DNA from 2 places in the Paenibacillus sp. FSL R5-0744 genome. Region 2 is predicted to be linked to the other one. Evidence: a T-box and tRNA genes for the amino acid it is inferred to sense, from the RefSeq annotation. Region 2 holds a T-box; the other holds one or more tRNA genes.

Region 1 (9,931 bases), 140 kb from region 2:
CCTTCACTAGGCTCTTCCATGCCGAACATGATCTTCATTAAAGTTGATTTACCAGCGCCGTTCTCGCCCGCAATCGCATGAATTTCTCCCTCACTTAAAGAAAAATGCACGTCTTTATTTGCAACGACACCATTGGGATACACCTTGGTAATTCCCCGCATTTCCAGCAGAGCTTTGTTCATAGGTCTCAACGCCTTTCGACTTGGAGGTCTGCAAAAATATACAGCTGGAATTCTTCTAAAGAAGAATCTCCAACTGTAGGTTTATCACTTTATAGCTACACTTAAGGCTTAACTGCGTTACGAATGGCTTCTACTTCAGAGGTTTCCATTCCCATCGCGTTATCTACTGTAATTTCTTTATTGATCAGCTTTTGCTTCACTTCTTCAACTTTAGCCTGAAGATCGGCAGGGAAGATATTTTTATAGATCTCATTCTCTGCAATGCCTACACCATCATCTACAAAGCTCAACACATCACGTTTACCCATCTCAAGTGTACCGTCTTGTAATCTCTTCACGGCACCCAGAATAGCACTATCAATCTTTTTAATAGAAGAAGTAACGATCAAGTTTGCTTTTTCGCTATCTGTATCGTTAAGCAACATCGCCTGATCGGAGTCTACACCGATAGCATATTTCTTCTTCTCCTTAGCTGCGTCAAAGATTCCAAGACCTGTACCCCCAGCCACGTTAAAAATAACATCCACACCGGAGTTATATTGAATCAGCGAAAGCTCCTTACCTTTAGCCGGGTTAACGAAATCACCAGCATATGATACAGCGACCTTCACATCAGGATCAACATATTGAGCGCCCTGAATGTAGCCTACCAAGAAAGCGTTAATTCCTGGAATGTCCATGCCGCCTACAAAACCGATCACATTCTCAGGATTAGCATTTTCCATATCCGATTGTGTAGCTAGCGCCGCTACAGCACCTGCTAGAAAAGATACTTCATTTGTTGCATAAGACATGTTGTACATATTCTCTGGTGCTTCATCTATATCGGTATCATAGTTAATGAACTTTTTGTCAGGATATAATTCAGCCGTTGCATTAAACATCTCTGTAATTTCCGATCCACCAGAAATAATAACATCCCAGTCCTCAGCTGCGATATCGTTAAACGTAGGCTCCCATTTCGTTTTATCGACACCCATTTCTACAACTTTTGTTTCTGCACCCAGCTCATCCTTAACCTTTTGCAAACCGCTATTCGCAGAGTCAAAGAAAGATTTATCTCCAAGCGTTCCTGGAATCAGAAGTACAACTTTGAGTTTATCCCCTGAACCCGTTGCTCCACCTTCAGCTGCATTAGATCCTGCATTCGCGGAAGATCCATTACTCGACGTATTATTTCCACAGGCTGTGACCATTACCATTACTACTAGTAACAACAAAGAAAGAACTTTCTTTTTCATTTTTCTATTCCCCCTATTTATAGTTGGTTAGTAATTTGAGAGGTTCTCCTTCTTAGTCCGTTGTATATTTCACGATTTAGATGGAAACTCTCATTTTTCATGTAACATTGTCAAAATTTTAACGATTTTAACGAATACACTCAAAAAAAGAGATAAAATTATAATTTTTACGAATAATCCGACTAATTTCCGAACGAGATGGCCAGTCAGGTTGCTAATCTTCGGATTTACTGATACGATCATATCAAATATTAATGAAAATAATTATATGATTTCGGTCATGATTTTGTACGATTCGGCTAAAACATAATTATTGGAGGGTCATCATGGATCGTGTTCTATATATTGTAAATGCAGTACATGAGGTTAATACCTATATTCCACCACACCAGCATGAATGTTATGAACTAGTCTATTATTTAAACGGCTTAGGAACTACCAATGTAGGTTCGCGAAGTTATCATTTTCGTTCTTCTTCATTCGCGCTGATACCACCCAATCATAAACATGACGAGAACCATCGCGAGGATGCTACTATACTATTTGTAGGCTTCCATTCAAATCACCCAAATATGGAGAATTTGCAAGGCGTATATGAAGATGATAAAGACCATACTGTTCTACAGATCTTGCTTCGAATGAAAGCAGAGTTTACGCGCAAACAAGATGGATTCTCTGAACTATTGAACCTGCAAATGAGCGAAATCACTGTTCATCTGATACGGCTTCTTAGCGCCTCTGGGTTTCAATCACCAACGGAAGACAGAGTCCAATATGTTCTAAACTATATGAATGAGCATTACCGCCATAAGCTATCGGTCGCAACACTTTCTGAGATGTCTGGATACAGCTATGATCGTTTCCGCCATTTATTTAAAGAACGATTCGGTTCTTCACCTCTGCGCTATCTACTATTGAAACGTCTGGATTATGCAAAGTCTCTCTTGCAACATACCCAAATGCATATCTCTGAAGTATCAGCTGCTGCTGGGTTTGTGAATGACGCCCAATTCTGCAATATGTTTAAACGTGAAATTGGTCTCACCCCACGAGCATTCCGACTAAGCAGTCAATAAAACAACACTCCACACAAAAAGGCCGTTGATTAGAGACGCCTCTAATTCAACGGCTTAAGAATAAAAGCTCAAAAACAAAGAAAAAAGGTTTGTAAAGTTGCTTATACAAGCGACTTTACAAACCTTTTTGATATACCGGCGAGAGGACTCGAACCTCCACGGTTTCCCTCTCGATTTTGAGTCGAGCGCGTCTGCCATTCCGCCACGCCGGCACATATGAACTTAATGGAGGCGCCACCCAGATTTGAACTGGGGATAAAGCTTTTGCAGAGCTTTGCCTTACCACTTGGCTATGGCGCCATATGAAAACTTTGGAGCGGACGACGGGAATCGAACCCGCGACCCTCGCCTTGGCAAGGCGATGCTCTACCGCTGAGCCACGTCCGCATAAAATGGCTGGGGATATAGGATTTGAACCTATGCGTGACGGAGTCAAAGTCCGTTGCCTTACCGCTTGGCTAATCCCCAATAACATTTTAAAATAAAAGGGGCGACTGATGGGTCTCGAACCCACGAATGCCGGAACCACAATCCGGTGCGTTAACCACTTCGCCACAATCGCCATATTAAACTAATATTATTGCTGTTCTTCTTAAAGTAAATGGGGCGACCGATGGGACTTGAACCCACGAATGCCGGATCCACAAACCGGTGCGTTAACCCCTTCGCCACGACCGCCATATTAAACTTTAGAGAAAGACTTTAGATAAAGATTGGCAGGGGCAGCAGGAATTGAACCCACACCAACGGTTTTGGAGACCGTTGTTCTACCTTTAAACTATGCCCCTAAAAAAAATGGTGGGGGATGATGGATTCGAACCACCGAACACGTACGTGAGCAGATTTACAGTCTGATGCGTTTGGCCACTTCGCTAATCCCCCAAAGATGGTGCCGGCGAGAGGACTTGAACCCCCAACCTACTGATTACAAGTCAGTTGCTCTACCAATTGAGCTACACCGGCATATTAAGTTGTATACTATATGGTGGCTCGAGACGGATTCGAACCGCCGACACGAGGATTTTCAGTCCTCTGCTCTACCGACTGAGCTATCGAGCCAAGAAAATGGCGGAACCGACGAGATTCGAACTCGCGATCTCCTGCGTGACAGGCAGGCATGTTAGGCCAACTACACCACGGTTCCAAAAGATATAATTACTTGATGAAAATTGGTTGCGGGGGCAGGATTTGAACCTGCGGCCTTCGGGTTATGAGCCCGACGAGCTACCGGGCTGCTCCACCCCGCGTCGTTCTTAAATGAATATGGTGGAGGCTGAGGGGATCGAACCCCCGACCCTCTGCTTGTAAGGCAGATGCTCTCCCAGCTGAGCTAAGCCTCCGTAAACAACAATTGTTATTGTACCAAAGTCCACTATGTAAAATCAAGTGAAAATTTGGTGACCCGTATGGGATTCGAACCCATGTTACCTCCGTGAAAGGGAGGTGTCTTAACCCCTTGACCAACGGGCCATACTAAGTAAAATTTGTGGCGGAGAGAGAGGGATTCGAACCCTCGAGACGCTTGTGGCGCCTACACGATTTCCAATCGTGCTCCTTCGGCCAAACTCGGACACCTCTCCATATGGCTCCCCGAACAGGACTCGAACCTGTGACAACTCGATTAACAGTCGAGTGCTCTACCAACTGAGCTATCAGGGAATATTCATACCAGGCTTGATGCCTGAAAACTGAATCCGAATTGAATTTGCATTTTAAGTATAGGATAAGCCCTCGACCGATTAGTATTGGTCAGCTCCATGCATTACTGCACTTCCACCTCCAACCTATCTACCTCGTCGTCTTCAAGGGGTCTTACTAATTGGGAAATCTCATCTTGAGGGGGGCTTCACGCTTAGATGCTTTCAGCGCTTATCCCGTCCGTACGTAGCTACCCAGCCATGCTTCTGGCGAAACAACTGGTGCACCAGCGGTACGTCCATCCCGGTCCTCTCGTACTAAGGACAGCTCCTCTCAAATTTCCTGCGCCCACGACAGATAGGGACCGAACTGTCTCACGACGTTCTGAACCCAGCTCGCGTACCGCTTTAATGGGCGAACAGCCCAACCCTTGGGACCTACTTCAGCCCCAGGATGCGATGAGCCGACATCGAGGTGCCAAACCTCCCCGTCGATGTGGACTCTTGGGGGAGATAAGCCTGTTATCCCCAGGGTAGCTTTTATCCGTTGAGCGATGGCCCTTCCATGCGGTACCACCGGATCACTAAGTCCGACTTTCGTCCCTGCTCGACTTGTAGGTCTCGCAGTCAAGCTCCCTTATGCCTTTGCACTCTTCGAATGATTTCCAACCATTCTGAGGGAACCTTGGAACGCCTCCGTTACTCTTTAGGAGGCGACCGCCCCAGTCAAACTGCCCGCCTGACACGGTCCCCGTACCCGGTTAGGGTACTAGGTTAGAACCTAGATACGATCAGGGTGGTATCCCAACGGCGCCTCCACCGAAGCTTGCGCTCCGATTTCTACGGCTCCCACCTATCCTGTACAGATCGTACCCAAATTCAATATCAAGCTGCAGTAAAGCTCCATGGGGTCTTTCCGTCTTGTCGCGGGTAACCTGCATCTTCACAGGTATTAAAATTTCACCGGATCTCTCGTTGAGACAGCGCCCAAGTCGTTACGCCATTCGTGCGGGTCAGAATTTACCTGACAAGGAATTTCGCTACCTTAGGACCGTTATAGTTACGGCCGCCGTTTACTGGGGCTTCGGTTCATAGCTTCGGGTTACCCCTAACCACTCCCCTTAACCTTCCAGCACCGGGCAGGCGTCAGCCCGTATACTTCGCCTTGCGGCTTCGCACAGACCTGTGTTTTTGCTAAACAGTCGCTTGGGCCTTTTCACTGCGGCCCCCTCGTGCTATTCACACTACCGGGGCACCCCTTCTCCCGAAGTTACGGGGTCATTTTGCCGAGTTCCTTAACGAGAGTTCTTCCGCGCGCCTTAGAATTCTCTTCTCGCCTACCTGTGTCGGTTTGCGGTACGGGCACCTTCTCCTGGCTAGAGGCTTTTCTTGGCAGTGTGAGATCATGACCTTCGCTACTGTAATTTTCGCTCCCCATCACAGCCCAGCCTTAATGATGTGCGGATTTGCCTACACATCAGCCTCACTGCTTAGACGGACATATCCATCAGTCCGCGTCACTACCCTCCTGCGTCACCCCATCGCTCATAGCGGATTACGGTGGTACAGTAATTTCAAACTGTTGTCCTTCGACTACGCCTTTCGGCCTCGCCTTAGGTCCCGACTTACCCTGAGCGGACGAGCCTTCCTCAGGAAACCTTGGGCTTTCGGCGGATCAGATTCTCACTGATCTTTTCGTTACTCATACCGGCATTCTCACTTGTATGCTGTCCAGCGCTCCTTACGGTACACCTTCAACCCACATACAACGCTCCCCTACCCCAGATACATACGTATCTAGCCATAGCTTCGGTGGTGTGTTTAGCCCCGTTACATTTTCGGCGCAGAGTCACTCGACCAGTGAGCTATTACGCACTCTTTCAATGGTGGCTGCTTCTAAGCCAACATCCTGGTTGTCTGTGCAACTCCACATCCTTTCCCACTTAACACACACTTGGGGACCTTAGCTGATGGTCTGGGCTGTTTCCCTTTTGACAATGGATCTTAGCACTCACTGTCTGACTCCCGGCAATAAGTATATGGCATTCGGAGTTTGACTGAGCTTGGTAATCCTTGCGGACCCCGCACCCAATCAGTGCTCTACCTCCACTACTCTTATACCGAGGCTAGCCCTAAAGCTATTTCGGGGAGAACCAGCTATCTCCGAGTTCGATTGGAATTTCTCCGCTACCCCCACCTCATCCCCGCATTTTTCAACATGCGTGGGTTCGGGCCTCCAGTGCGTGTTACCGCACCTTCACCCTGGACAGGGGTAGATCACACGGTTTCGGGTCTACGTCCACATACTAAGTCGCCCTATTCAGACTCGCTTTCGCTGCGGCTCCGTCTTCTCGACTTAACCTTGCATGTTAAACGTAACTCGCCGGTTCATTCTACAAAAGGCACGCCATCACCCATAGATCGGGCTCTGACTTTTTGTAAGCACACGGTTTCAGGTTCTATTTCACTCCCCTTCCGGGGTGCTTTTCACCTTTCCCTCACGGTACTGTTTCACTATCGGTCGCCAGGTAGTATTTAGCCTTAGCAGATGGTCCTGCTGGATTCATACGGGGTTTCACGTGCCCCGCACTACTCGGGATCCGTCTCGGAGAGAACACAGTTTAGGCTACAGGGCTTTTACCTCTATCGCGGGCCTTTCCAGACCTCTTCGCCTACCATATTCCTTTGTAACTCCATGTGAGACGTCCCACAACCCCTAAGAGCAAGCTCTTAGGTTTAGGCTGTTCCGCGTTCGCTCGCCGCTACTGACGGAATCACTATTGTTTTCTCTTCCTCAGGGTACTTAGATGTTTCAGTTCCCCTGGTCTGCCTCTACATCTCCTATGTGTTCAGAGATGAGTAACTGCGAATTACCACAGCTGGGTTTCCCCATTCGGACACCCCCGGATCAAAGCTTGCTTACAGCTCCCCGAGGCAGTTTCGTTGTTCGCCACGTCCTTCGTCGGCTCCTGGCGCCTAGGCATCCTCCGTGTGCTCTTATTAGCTTAACCTTGATTTTTCCGCAGGAAAATATCACATAATGACATTCTCTTTGGAATCATCTCACTAATAACATTTACTTGTTTGCACAAGTTGCTAAAAGATGTTCTAAAACGCAAATTCGTTTCGGTATCCAGTTTTCAAGGATCAAGTCTTACTTGAGAGCTTAAACTCTCAAAACTGAGCAACGAGTGAGTTGTGGAAGTTTAACTTCCGATTTGAATGTCTTCATTGCAGAAGACGATTCTCCATAGAAAGGAGGTGATCCAGCCGCACCTTCCGATACGGCTACCTTGTTACGACTTCACCCCAATCATCTACCCCACCTTCGGCGGCTGGCTCCCTTGCGGGTTACCCCACCGACTTCGGGTGTTGTAAACTCTCGTGGTGTGACGGGCGGTGTGTACAAGACCCGGGAACGTATTCACCGCGGCATGCTGATCCGCGATTACTAGCAATTCCGACTTCATGCAGGCGAGTTGCAGCCTGCAATCCGAACTGAGACCGGCTTTGATGGGATTGGCTTCACCTCGCGGTTTCGCTTCCCGTTGTACCGGCCATTGTAGTACGTGTGTAGCCCAGGTCATAAGGGGCATGATGATTTGACGTCATCCCCACCTTCCTCCGGTTTGTCACCGGCAGTCACTCTAGAGTGCCCAGCTTAACCTGCTGGCAACTAAAGTTAAGGGTTGCGCTCGTTGCGGGACTTAACCCAACATCTCACGACACGAGCTGACGACAACCATGCACCACCTGTCTCCTCTGTCCCGAAGGCCGCCACTATCTCTAGTGGATTCAGAGGGATGTCAAGACCTGGTAAGGTTCTTCGCGTTGCTTCGAATTAAACCACATACTCCACTGCTTGTGCGGGTCCCCGTCAATTCCTTTGAGTTTCAGTCTTGCGACCGTACTCCCCAGGCGGAGTGCTTACTGTGTTAACTTCGGCACCAAGGGTATCGAAACCCCTAACACCTAGCACTCATCGTTTACGGCGTGGACTACCAGGGTATCTAATCCTGTTTGCTCCCCACGCTTTCGCGCCTCAGCGTCAGTTACAGCCCAGAAAGTCGCCTTCGCCACTGGTGTTCCTCCACATATCTACGCATTTCACCGCTACACGTGGAATTCCACTTTCCTCTTCTGTACTCAAGTCACCCAGTTTCCAGTGCGACCTCAGGTTGAGCCCAAGGTTTAAACACCAGACTTAAATGACCGCCTGCGCGCGCTTTACGCCCAATAATTCCGGACAACGCTTGCCCCCTACGTATTACCGCGGCTGCTGGCACGTAGTTAGCCGGGGCTTTCTTCTCAGGTACCGTCACTCCGATAGCAGTTACTCTACCGGACGTTCTTCCCTGGCAACAGAGCTTTACGATCCGAAAACCTTCATCACTCACGCGGCGTTGCTCCGTCAGACTTTCGTCCATTGCGGAAGATTCCCTACTGCTGCCTCCCGTAGGAGTCTGGGCCGTGTCTCAGTCCCAGTGTGGCCGTTCACCCTCTCAGGTCGGCTACGCATCGTCGCCTTGGTGGGCCGTTACCCCACCAACTAGCTAATGCGCCGCAGGCCCATCCCTCAGTGACAGATTGCTCCGTCTTTCATTCTTTCTTCAGGAGAAAAAAGAAATTATCCGGTATTAGCTACCGTTTCCGGTAGTTATCCCAGTCTAAGGGGCAGGTTGCCTACGTGTTACTCACCCGTCCGCCGCTAAGTTACTTTGAAAGCAAGCTTTCAAAGTAACTCCGCTCGACTTGCATGTATTAGGCACGCCGCCAGCGTTCGTCCTGAGCCAGGATCAAACTCTCCAATTAGTATTGAAAAGAGCGATATGCTCATTTTGAAACATCTGACGAGAAAATTAATTCTCTAATTTTGGATTTCACTTTCGTGATTCCCTACTCACTCGTTGTTCAGTTTTCAAAGATCAAGCTGTTTATTTCGTCGTTGTGTTGTTCAGCAGCGACCTTTATAATATATCACAGCGTCCTCGTTTTAGTCAACCTTTTTTTTAATTTCTTTTTTCGGTTGTCTTTCGAATGTTTTCGAAAGCACATCTCTGTGTCAGAGGGACGAGTTATAATTTAACACATGAACTAGGAAAGAGTCAACCATAAATTTATTAGAATAAATATGAGCGCATCATAATAGCGAGCAAACAAAAAAGAGAGTGCTCAGCCTCTCCCTATCCCTACTTATTTTATCTATAGATTACCGGCAAATCCTGCATCTAATTTCTTATCTATAAGGTATATCGGATCGCATGACCCTCTCCCCCATGACCGTCAGCCCATAAAGTAATCTCACGGATTAGCGAACGAGAAACAAGTTTTCGTAAAACTAGGGGCAACTCAGCCTCTAATTGACACAGGCCAGAATGCTGTAGTAATTCTTTTATACTCCATGCTTCCTTACGGCTATTCAGAATATTGAAAAGCAATGCACAACAATCCGTCATTTTGGACATGATCCCAAATTCACATGCTAGAAGAACAAGCTCTACTCTTTGCTCTAAGGTCTCCGTGCTGATGGTTAGTTCCTCATATAGTTTATGGACCGAAGTGTTCATACTTTTAACCTGCTCCCAAACAGCCGGCTCTGGAAATGAACCAGATTCACTCACTTCTATTCTTGCCCAATGATATAGAGCCATCAATACACAGTTATATGCATCCATAATGTAGCCAGCTTCTATATACCGTTTAGATTTCACATACAAATGCAAGAATCGTGCAAACTCCATGAACTCAACTCGTTCCTTAAGAGGCCCTTCAAATTGTAAAATCTCCCGGCGCAT
Region 2 (9,931 bases):
GAACCTCACTTCCAAATGGAACGGGCGAGCCGCATGATTCTTTGCTTTTACGACATTTCCCGGGGAATGAAGACTTTCCTGCAGAAACAGTTGTTAAAAATGACGATCCTTCGGTAAACTATAATGAGCCTGAAGCTTGGACCCATTCCCGGAGGTGATTGTCAGCTAATGTCCATAACGATTATTGTCGAAGGTAAGAACGATCGCAGCAGATTACGGCGCGTGCTGGTACCGGAAGTAGAAATCCTATGTACCTTTGGTACATTAAATACACTAAAATTAGAATCCCTCCGGCAACAAGTAGGAGATGGAGAAGTATACCTTTATTTGGATAACGATAGCTCTGGCAAAAAAATACGCAGTGTGCTCCGGGATGCCTTCCCTGATGCCGATCATATTTATACTCGTCGCGGATATGCTGGTGTGGAAGGTACGCCTGATGAATACAACATCACTCAGCTCGAAAAAGCCGGATTGGAAGATTTCATCGTCTACCCTGAACCACTTCCATTTTAGCTGAAACAAGTATAAGGATAATGTATAGCATGAAACTTATACTATCGTATATTTAAAAAAACGCCTTTTTCGTTATCCGCTCAATAAAGAGGGATTCGAAAAAGGCGTTTTTAATGTTTATGTTCTATTCCCGAGCCAATTCCGTTAGCTGATCGGCAAGAAATTCAGGAGTTACGTTCTCCGTATCTCCTGCGTCATACAATGCACGAAGTTGATTGTTCCGGTCAACTAACGCTATACGGTTGGCATGTACGAAATTTTCTTTGGAATTCCCTGCGATTAGTACTTTAAAAGAATCCGTCGCTAACTTACGAACTTCTTCCTGATCCCCCCGCAAGAAATACCATCCATCATAATTCGCCTGAAACCGGTCTGCAAAAGCCTTAATAGCTTCCCGAGTATCATTCTTCGGATCAAAAGAGATAGAAACAAAACCCGTATCTTTACCAAAACTGCCATCCTCGACCAGAATCTTCTGTGTCTGAGATAACAAAAACGTAGTTATAGGACATACATCCGGACACTGTGTAAAAAAGAAGTATACCAGCCGTGCTTTACCTTGTGTATCAGCCAGAGTAACCTGGTCTCCATTCACATTTTCAAGAGAAAAGTCCTGCACTTCTCCGATTACTGGCAATTTCTCTTTTCCTAAATTCAAAGAGTTAATTGCCAGATAACCAGCCATAATCAAAGCAAGTATTAGCAGAAGCCAAGTCCATTTATAACGCTTAAAGGTTTGCACGGACACGTATACCCTCCCTCTTCTTAACCGTGAATCGTATTCAATACAAGTACGATCAAACTAACTGTCAGGTAGTTAATGGAGAAGAGGAAATTCTTCTTCGCCCAGACTTCATCATCTTTAGCCTTAAAGCCCATCAAGGTCAATACTAACCAAGCCAAGGACAACGCTGATGAAATGATTAGAAAAAATATGCCTGCGTAATCGTAGGCGTACATTAACACTGGAATAGGCAGCAAAAGGGCTACATAAGGAATCATCTGAAATTTCGTACGTCGCGTCCCTTTAACTACAGGTAACAATGGAAATCCTGCCGCTCTATATTCTTCTTTACGTCTAATGCCCAACGCCCAGAAGTGAGGGGGTTGCCATAGAAACAACATGGAAAAGATCAGCCAAGCGCCTAGATCAACCGTTCCTGAAACCGCAACATAACCAATTACTGGGGGCATTGCTCCAGAAATCGCACCTACGGAGGTGCTCCATGTTGATGTCCGCTTCAACCAAAGCGTGTATACTACTACGTAAACGAACATACCAACAATTCCAAACAGACCGGCAAGCATACCTGAAAAAGCAAACAGCACGATCAAACCTGCAATACCAAGCCCAATGGCGTATAATAACACAGTGTTTGGTTTTAGTCGTCCTGTAGGAAGCCCCCGTTCACGGGTTCTTTCCATCTTCATGTCCAGATCCCGGTCGAAATAGTTATTAAAAACGCAGGCCGAAGCCATAACCAGCATAGTACCGAGCAGAGTCAGAACTAATCTGCCGTAATGAACATCCCAACCCGAGGCCAACCAATATCCCGCAAAGGCGGCAATAAGGTTAGATCGGATAATACCGGGTTTTGTTACAGCAATGAAATCACGCCAGCTAGCACCTTCCGGTGGAGATTTTGCAGACATGGCTGCAGAGTCGGAAGAAGCTTGAAATGTTATATGATTGTCCACACCTAATGATCCTCCTTCTAAACGAACATGTAACGTTCTAACCGAAGTTTTTTTAACTTCGCTGTTAACTTTATCATAACAAACCCGTGAAGACTTTGACAGTCATGGAACAGTAAGTTCATGAATTCGACAATTACGTGACAATATTTATTTTGTATTTATTTCAATCCCCTTAATAACCAGGGCTGTATTTGGGTAATTATTAAATAGAGAACTTCCGAACAACAAAGGAGAACTGACCAATGGATACTGCTACACATTTAGTTATGGGCCTAGGCTTAGCCGGGCTTTCCTTCGTTGATCCCATCGTTGCTTCTGATCCGAAACTGGCCGGGGCTGTTATGCTGGCAACAGTGCTCGCCTCTCAGGCTCCTGATGCCGATACTGCGCTACGACTGAAGGACAATGCAATGTATATTCGAAATCACCGAGGAATCACACATTCCCTACCCTTTCTAATTCTGTGGCCCGCGCTGATTTCCTTCGTGTTAGGCCCCTTATTTGGTTTTACTGATTTACAAGCTCTAAGCCATATTGCGCTCTGGAGCTTCATTGGTGTAGGTGTTCACGTATTTTCTGATCTATTTAATACCTATGGCACTCAGGCTGCACGTCCATTCACGGAGAAATGGATTGCATGGAACATCATCCACATTTTTGATCCATTTATATTTGGTAGCCATATCGCAGCCATCCTTCTCTGGATCACCGGGATCATTCCACCGCAACCTTTATTTATTACACTGTATGCCTGTACTATTCTTTATTATATTTGGAGAACCGTCGTTCACGCACGTCTCACGCGTAATATTAAGCTTGAGGATTTACATCATAGTGCCGGCGAACGTTATATTGTAATCCCTACAATTTCACTAAAGCGCTGGAACGTAGTCAAGGTGAAAAAAGATGGCAGCTATGATGTTGGGCAGTTAGTCAATAACCGACTGGAATGGTTCAAACATGCTGTATGCTCGACTCATCCTGCTGTGGAGATTTCCAAGTCGCACCCTGATATTCAGTCCTTTCTATACTTCACCTCTTATGCAGTAGCCGAAGTCGAGGAACTCCCTTCAGGATATATGGTGCGCTGGGGGGACGTACGTTATTTACATCGCAAACAATACCCGTTTGTGGCTGTATTAGTGATGGACAATCAATATCGACCTTTAAATACTTATGTAGGTTGGCTTAGCAGCGAGAAGCTCGACAAACGATTTTCCATTGACCCTGGTTCTTTACGATGAAACTGTAGACTTACGCAGAGATCTATTCTATAATCACAAAAAATCCCGGAGTATTATTATCATACTCCGGGATTCATTTTAGCAGACATAGAAAGGAAGGCTCTCTTAATGGGTAAAGGACTTTCACTTTGGTTCGCTTGTTCTTCTATTCTTATTCTTACTGCCGCTTCAATCGCGATCAGTTATAGCTTTTGGTTGGCACTTCTGCTCGGGTTTCTCTGTGTCATGAATATTGGCTGGGGATTTATCCTCAAGGCCAAGATCAGACGCAAACAGGAAAGCCTAAGCGCTGATTAGATTAACGAGCTGGCAGAAATCCCATCCGCTCTTTAACTCCATTCAACGTCTCAGTTGCAACAATACGTGCACGACCAGCACCTTCAGCAAGAATATCTGTAATCGCACCCGAGCTACGAATTTCATTATATCTTTGTTGTAAAGGCTCAAGCGTAGATACAACCACTTCAGCAAGATCTTTCTTAAAGCCGCCATACATTTGCCCTTCATAACGATCGGCAATTTGCTGGAGTGTCATTCCAGAACATTCGGAATAAATACTCATCAAATTACTAATCTCTGGCTTATTAGCTGGATCAAAAATTACTTCACGTCCTGAATCAGTCGTTGCACGGCTGATTTTTTTACGGATTACGTCCGGTGAATCTAACAGAGCAATGTAGCTGCCTGCGTTAGGATTGCTCTTGCTCATTTTTTTGGTGCCATCATCCAGAGACATAATACGTGCACCCACCTCTGGAATGTACGGCTCCGGAATGGTAAAGAATTCGCCAAAACGATTATTGAAGCGACCAGCTAAATCACGAGTCAGCTCCAAATGTTGTTTTTGATCTTCTCCAACTGGCACAAGATCCGCATTATAAACAAGAATATCTGCTGCCATCAAGGAAGGATAGACGAATAAACCAGCGCCAACAGAATCTTTACCTGATGATTTATCTTTAAACTGGGTCATACGCTCCAGCTCGCCCATTGCTGTAAGTGTCGTCATGATCCAACCCAGTTCAGCGTGTTGTGGCACATGCGACTGCATATAGACATTAGAACGTGCAGGATCAATTCCTGCTGCAATAAAGAGGGCCGCTACGGATTCTGACTGTTCACGCAGTGCCGCAGGATCTTGTGCTACAGTGATTGCATGCATATCGACAACCATAAAGAAACATTGATGATCATCTTGCAGCTTCACAAAATTTTTCAGTGCTCCAATGTAGTTCCCCAATGTAAGTGAACCGCTTGGCTGAATGCCTGACATTACTTTTTTCATAATATAGACCTCCGTTTGATGTCATTTCTAAGTTTCCGAGAACGCAAAAAAAGCCTCATCCGCAAGGGACGTGAGACCGTGGTGCCACCCTTATTCGCTGCTTAATCTTGTTTGGACAAGAAAAAACAGCCTTAGTCTTCCGTTAACGGGGAAGATCCGGCCGGTCTACTAGGGCATTTAGCTCCCGTTCAAGCTCGGCGCTCAGGGGTCCATTCATCAGGTTTGTCCTACCGGTTCGCATCAACCACCGGCTTTCTGAAGGTGCAATACCTGCCTACTTGTCCCCGTCATCACATTATCATCATAAATTAATGCCTTCATCATAGAACCATAAAGAGAAGTTGTCAAATCACTTAACCACTACCGTATAAATCTGTTATGATAAGGTTATCCATGTTCTATTCGATTACAGTTACGATAAAGGAGCATATCTCATGAAACAGGTGACCAAAGGGCAGTGGGGCGGTTATGATACTTATATTTTGCACAGCCGTGAACTGGAAGTCACGCTTTTGCCGCGACTAGGAAATAACGTGATTTCATTGTTTGATGTCAAGAAACAACGGGAAATTCTACGGCGGCCTGATGAAAGCGATCAAGCTTTCTTTATGCAAAAACCTTACCATTTTGGCATGCCGCTATTAATTCCACCCGGAAGAATTCGTAAGGGCCAATTTCAATTCGAGGGTACAAGTTATCAATTTGACCAGAATACCGCTAATGACAATCATATTCATGGTCTACACCGAACTCAGGCCTGGTGTGTCAGCGATATTGAAGAAGATGAGGATGGTTGCGCGGTCACTACTGAATTCCGAACGGAAGATGATCCACACTGGATGGAGCAATTCCCTATCCCACTTAAATTCGAAATGACGTTTAGGCTTCAGGAAGCCCGATTTACCCAAACTTTAAAGGTTACAAATCTTGGAGATCATCGAATTCCTTTTGGGATCGGTTATCACACCTGGTTTATGATTGATGGAGAACCTGAGCGCTGGAATCTTAAGCTCCCAGTAAATAGTATTTATGAACTGAACGATGAATTGCTCCCTAGCGGCAATCTGATTCCACTTGGTGATCTGGAAGCCTTGAACACCGGAATGAACATGCAGGGAACTAATTTTGATACTGCTCTACGTATTGGAGAAAAACAGCCTGTAGAAGCCTTATTATTACGTGATGATGGTTATGGCCTTCGTTATACTGCTGACGAGAATCTATTCCGTCACTGGGTGCTATATACCAAAGGACCGGCTGATCAATTTCTGTGTATTGAGCCCTATACCTGGCTCGCGAATGCACCGAATGTATCCGAGGATGCTTCCTTCACAGGTCTTTTAACGGTAGAACCCGGTCAAAGTCAGAATCTATCCACCGTGCTGGAAATGATCTATCCTGAGATTTAAAGCAGATATACATTATATCGGTCTTGCCTTGCGATTACGTAAGGGAAGACCGATTTTTTTGTGTAATCCCTAGTAATAAAGGATTTCTATCCTCACTTTTATTTCACTAATAATTACCATCCTTAAAACCTTTCGAAGTGATGCATGAATTAACCTCTTAGCGCTCATACTATCTTCACAACGGGCGAAGGAGGTGACACACATGGGTCAAGCAGGTCAAGGTCGTAGCAGCCGTTCCAATAACCTGGTCGTTCCTCAAGCAACTGCGGCATTGCAACAGTTGAAATATGAAGCAGCACAGGAGCTTGGAGTAACGATCCCAGCTGACGGTTATTACGGGAACTACACTTCTCGCGAAACTGGTTCTCTGGGCGGTTACATCACTAAACGTCTAGTACAACTGGCAGAACAACAACTGTCTGGTCGTCAGTAACAACGTTATCTTAAGTGTTTTATCCGGCTAGGGCGATATCAAACATAAAGCCTAAAGCCGAGTAGCTTTTGAGCCCTCTCACACTTCTTTCTGAAGCTGTGGGAGGGTTTTTGATTTTCACAATTATTGAAATTTTATGTAAACAACGCTTAACCAAAAAACTGTTCGGAACTTTCAGCATAGGCATTACGAGGCGATCGAATCATTAGATTCGCCATATTATAATTGGACTCCAACGTAGCATCTACAATCACCATTCCCTGTCTAATGGCGAATTCATAAGAAATCTCACCATGCGTCCAACGCCGCTTGTATTTCAGGCTTTCCAGCGCCATTAGTCGAAAAGAAGACTGTTGTCCATCTGTCATCCCTTCTTTTGCATCAGTGAATCCCCCGCTTCGCCCAGAAAGAGGATTATGTCGTATCCCGAATTTTCCGATCATGTTATTTCGTATTTGCACAAAAACCGTACCAGAAGTTAATCCCGATAATTCTTCCTGCAGCTCCTTAAACACCATATCCATCTGTCTCGCTAATGATAGTTGTTCCGTCTTAAGCATTACTTCTCCTCCTAAAAGTTTTGTGAGCATAGCTTGATTTGAGTGCACTTCGCAGAACCGACTTCGTAAGCGCTTGCTTATTTTTGTGAGTTCAGCCAAGTGGTACTCTAGCGTGCCTTATATAAGGCTTAAGACTCATTATAGGTTACTAACAAATGGCAAACAACATTATTCGGCAAAATTGGGTTATTATCCCTATAGATGCGCGAAATCCATAGATTAATCGCATATTTCTTTTTATAAATCGTGATTTTTCGACATTTTATCATTAAAAAAAGCCCCTGTATCAGGGGCTTTTGCGTGTTCATGCTGAAAAATTGTTGTTTTTTCTACCGCTAAATTTGTCTTAGTTTAGACTTTTTCAAACTAATTGCTCCGTCATCTCCAAGAACTCATTAATGTCAGCTACAATCAGATCTGTAGCGCCTTGCCAGAAGTCCGGCTTCGTAAGATCCACACCCAGATGCTTAAGTACCAAATCCTCTAAAGTCATCACACCAGTATCTTGCAACAAGCTATCATATTTGTCTGCAAAGGACGCTCCTTCTTGCAGAGCCAGTCGATACAAGCCTGTGCTGAACATGTAGCCAACGGTGTAAGGGAAGTTATAGAACGGCACATCTGTGATATAAAAATGCAGTTTAGAAGCCCAGAAATGAGGATGGTATTCCGAAAGCACCCCACAGAAGGCTTCCTTCTGTGCTTCCACCATCAATTCAGACAGCTCTTCAGCATTTACAAGGCCTTCCTTACGTTTCTCATAAAAACGAGTCTCGAATAAGAACCGAGCGTGAATGTTCATAAAGAAGGCTACGCTGTTTTGAATTTTCGTTTCAAGCAACGCCAGTTTCTCTTCAGCGTTGCTAGCGGCTTTAACCTGAGCGTCAGATACAATGACCTCTGCGAAGGTTGAAGCAGTCTCTGCAACGTTCATAGCGTAGTTCTGATTAAATACAGGTTGATCATCCAGCAAGTAAGAATGATAAGCATGTCCCAGCTCATGTGCCAAGGTTGAAACATTGGAAGTTGTACCGCTATAAGTCATGAAAATCCGCGATTCCTTACTCTCAGGGAAGGATGTACAGAAACCTCCAGGACGTTTTCCCGGACGATCCTCAACCTCAATCCAGTTATTATCAAAAGCACGCTCTGCAAACTCTGCCATCTTCGGACTAAATTTGCGGAACTGGGTAACGATATCTTTAGCGGCCTGATCATATGGGATTTTACCTGAAGATTTACCCACTGGCGCTTCGACATCTACCCAAGAAAGAGCATCCAGTCCAAGCAGCTTAGCTTTACGCTGAAGATAGGTCACGAGTGCAGGCTTGCTATTCGTAATCACGTCCCACATCGCATTCAAAGTATCTTGTGACATGCGATTGATGCTCAGCGGATCTTTCAGAATATCTTCCCAACCTCTTCCTTTATAGAGCTTCAGACGGAAGCCCGCTAAGTGATTCAAGGTATCCGCACAGTTATCTGCTGCTTCGGTCCATGCTTCTTCCCATTTATGGAACATGGATTGACGTACTTTCGGATCTGGATCATCCAGCTTGTTAAAAGCTTGACCTGCGGAGAGGAGCTTTGTTCCTTCTTCATCCTCAAATGGGATCTTAATCGAGCTTACAATCGTATCATAGTGCCCGCTCCATCCATGATATCCGTCAACGGCTAGTTCTAGCGCTAAGCTTTCCAACTCTGGGCTCATCTTCTCACGGGCCAAGTCACGGCTCTCGCTAAGCACGAACGTTAATGGAGCAATCTCCGGACGTGCCATCCACTCTGCCCATACCTTGTCTGTAGTCTGACGAAGCACGTTACTGAATTGTGAGCTAATGCCTTCGAATCCGGCACGCATACTTGTCACTCGAGCCGCCAGTCTTACCGCGACTTTGTCCATTTGATTTTGAGCGCCCAGACAGTCTGCGAAGGAAGAGACCTCCACAAGTCTTCCTGAACAGCTCTGAAGCAGTTCTATAACCTCGTCCAGCGCCTTTGTAGACTCAACATCCGTTGGAGCTACAGCATTCTTCACCAGACCCTGTAAGGCTGCAATATCTTGTTCAAGATTCTTTAAAAAGCTTTCTAACTCAGTAGAGGACGATCCTCCAGGAAATATGGAATCAAGTTCCCAAGTCAGTGATAATGGTTGTTTCATGTCTTCTCACCATTCCTTTGCTCTCATTTGGTTTTCTTTGTATTTGACTTAACACCATGGTAAAGTGAATAACGATACCGGAACATTCATAGCCGATAAACTTTAGGAGGGCATCCATATGAAGCCACTACAAATTTCACCGGAAACAGCCATAACGTTATCCAAGCAACTAGGCGTTCCACTGGAACACTTGATGCATATGCCCCAACATATTTTGCTACAAAAAATAGCTGAGCTATCCAAAAAGCAGAATTCACCGCAAGCTGAGGATGGAAATGAAGAGTCTCCTTCTGGAAAGGATTCACAATGATTCCTTTTAGTCATACCTGGCCTTATGACATTATTTTAGGCGATATGTATGTGCAGTATTGCCCTTTCTGCAACTCGGAGAATGTTCTTCTCCCTATGAAGCCAAAAGAATTGCAAATCGTTCGTGACGGCAAGAAAAAACTACTTGTCTTCCCATGTTGCAGCGCCAGTCCCACAGTTGTAGATAACGACGGAGATTACCTCCTATTCGATCGTGCAGTCCGATAAATAGAAGGTCATCTAAATCCCAATCTTACCATTTTTATAAAGCGCAGACGAGAGCATTACTCTCTTCTGCGCTTTTTGTTGTTCGTGA

What was found. A T-box is a leader RNA that pairs with one kind of tRNA and senses whether it is charged. The one in region 2 lies ahead of trpS (tryptophan--tRNA ligase), so its partner is inferred to be a tRNA-Trp.
Region 1: it has a tRNA-Trp gene. The T-box ahead of trpS (tryptophan--tRNA ligase) is inferred to sense a tRNA for this amino acid. The anticodon was not compared.

What each region holds. Positions count from the first base shown of each region.
Region 1 is NZ_CP150228.1:5,927,481-5,937,411, forward strand. Features, by position in the region: gene MKY19_RS26095 (ABC transporter ATP-binding protein) at 1-182, opposite strand, end outside; gene MKY19_RS26100 (BMP family ABC transporter substrate-binding protein) at 284-1,423, opposite strand; gene MKY19_RS26105 (AraC family transcriptional regulator) at 1,750-2,499, shown strand; tRNA gene MKY19_RS26110 (tRNA-Leu) at 2,633-2,711, opposite strand; tRNA gene MKY19_RS26115 (tRNA-Cys) at 2,726-2,799, opposite strand; tRNA gene MKY19_RS26120 (tRNA-Gly) at 2,812-2,886, opposite strand; tRNA gene MKY19_RS26125 (tRNA-Gln) at 2,893-2,967, opposite strand; tRNA gene MKY19_RS26130 (tRNA-His) at 2,989-3,061, opposite strand; tRNA gene MKY19_RS26135 (tRNA-His) at 3,102-3,177, opposite strand; tRNA gene MKY19_RS26140 (tRNA-Trp) at 3,214-3,287, opposite strand; tRNA gene MKY19_RS26145 (tRNA-Tyr) at 3,296-3,381, opposite strand; tRNA gene MKY19_RS26150 (tRNA-Thr) at 3,387-3,462, opposite strand; tRNA gene MKY19_RS26155 (tRNA-Phe) at 3,483-3,558, opposite strand; tRNA gene MKY19_RS26160 (tRNA-Asp) at 3,566-3,643, opposite strand; tRNA gene MKY19_RS26165 (tRNA-Met) at 3,670-3,746, opposite strand; tRNA gene MKY19_RS26170 (tRNA-Val) at 3,764-3,839, opposite strand; tRNA gene MKY19_RS26175 (tRNA-Glu) at 3,895-3,969, opposite strand; tRNA gene MKY19_RS26180 (tRNA-Ser) at 3,987-4,079, opposite strand; tRNA gene MKY19_RS26185 (tRNA-Asn) at 4,083-4,158, opposite strand; rRNA gene MKY19_RS26190 (23S ribosomal RNA) at 4,219-7,147, opposite strand; rRNA gene MKY19_RS26195 (16S ribosomal RNA) at 7,391-8,948, opposite strand; gene MKY19_RS26200 (nucleotidyltransferase-like protein) at 9,377-9,931, opposite strand, start outside.
Region 2 is NZ_CP150228.1:5,785,550-5,795,480, forward strand. Features, by position in the region: gene MKY19_RS25550 (MFS transporter) at 1-37, shown strand, start outside; gene MKY19_RS25555 (DNA primase) at 169-516, shown strand; gene MKY19_RS25560 (SCO family protein) at 641-1,264, opposite strand; gene cyoE (heme o synthase) at 1,282-2,214, opposite strand; gene MKY19_RS25570 (metal-dependent hydrolase) at 2,457-3,458, shown strand; gene MKY19_RS25575 (hypothetical protein) at 3,567-3,755, shown strand; gene trpS (tryptophan--tRNA ligase) at 3,757-4,743, opposite strand; T-box leader at 4,805-5,043, opposite strand; gene MKY19_RS25585 (aldose 1-epimerase) at 5,178-6,152, shown strand; gene MKY19_RS25590 (alpha/beta-type small acid-soluble spore protein) at 6,355-6,585, shown strand; gene MKY19_RS25595 (O-methyltransferase) at 6,735-7,145, opposite strand; gene MKY19_RS25600 (M3 family oligoendopeptidase) at 7,507-9,306, opposite strand; gene MKY19_RS25605 (YycC family protein) at 9,425-9,616, shown strand; gene MKY19_RS25610 (hypothetical protein) at 9,613-9,843, shown strand.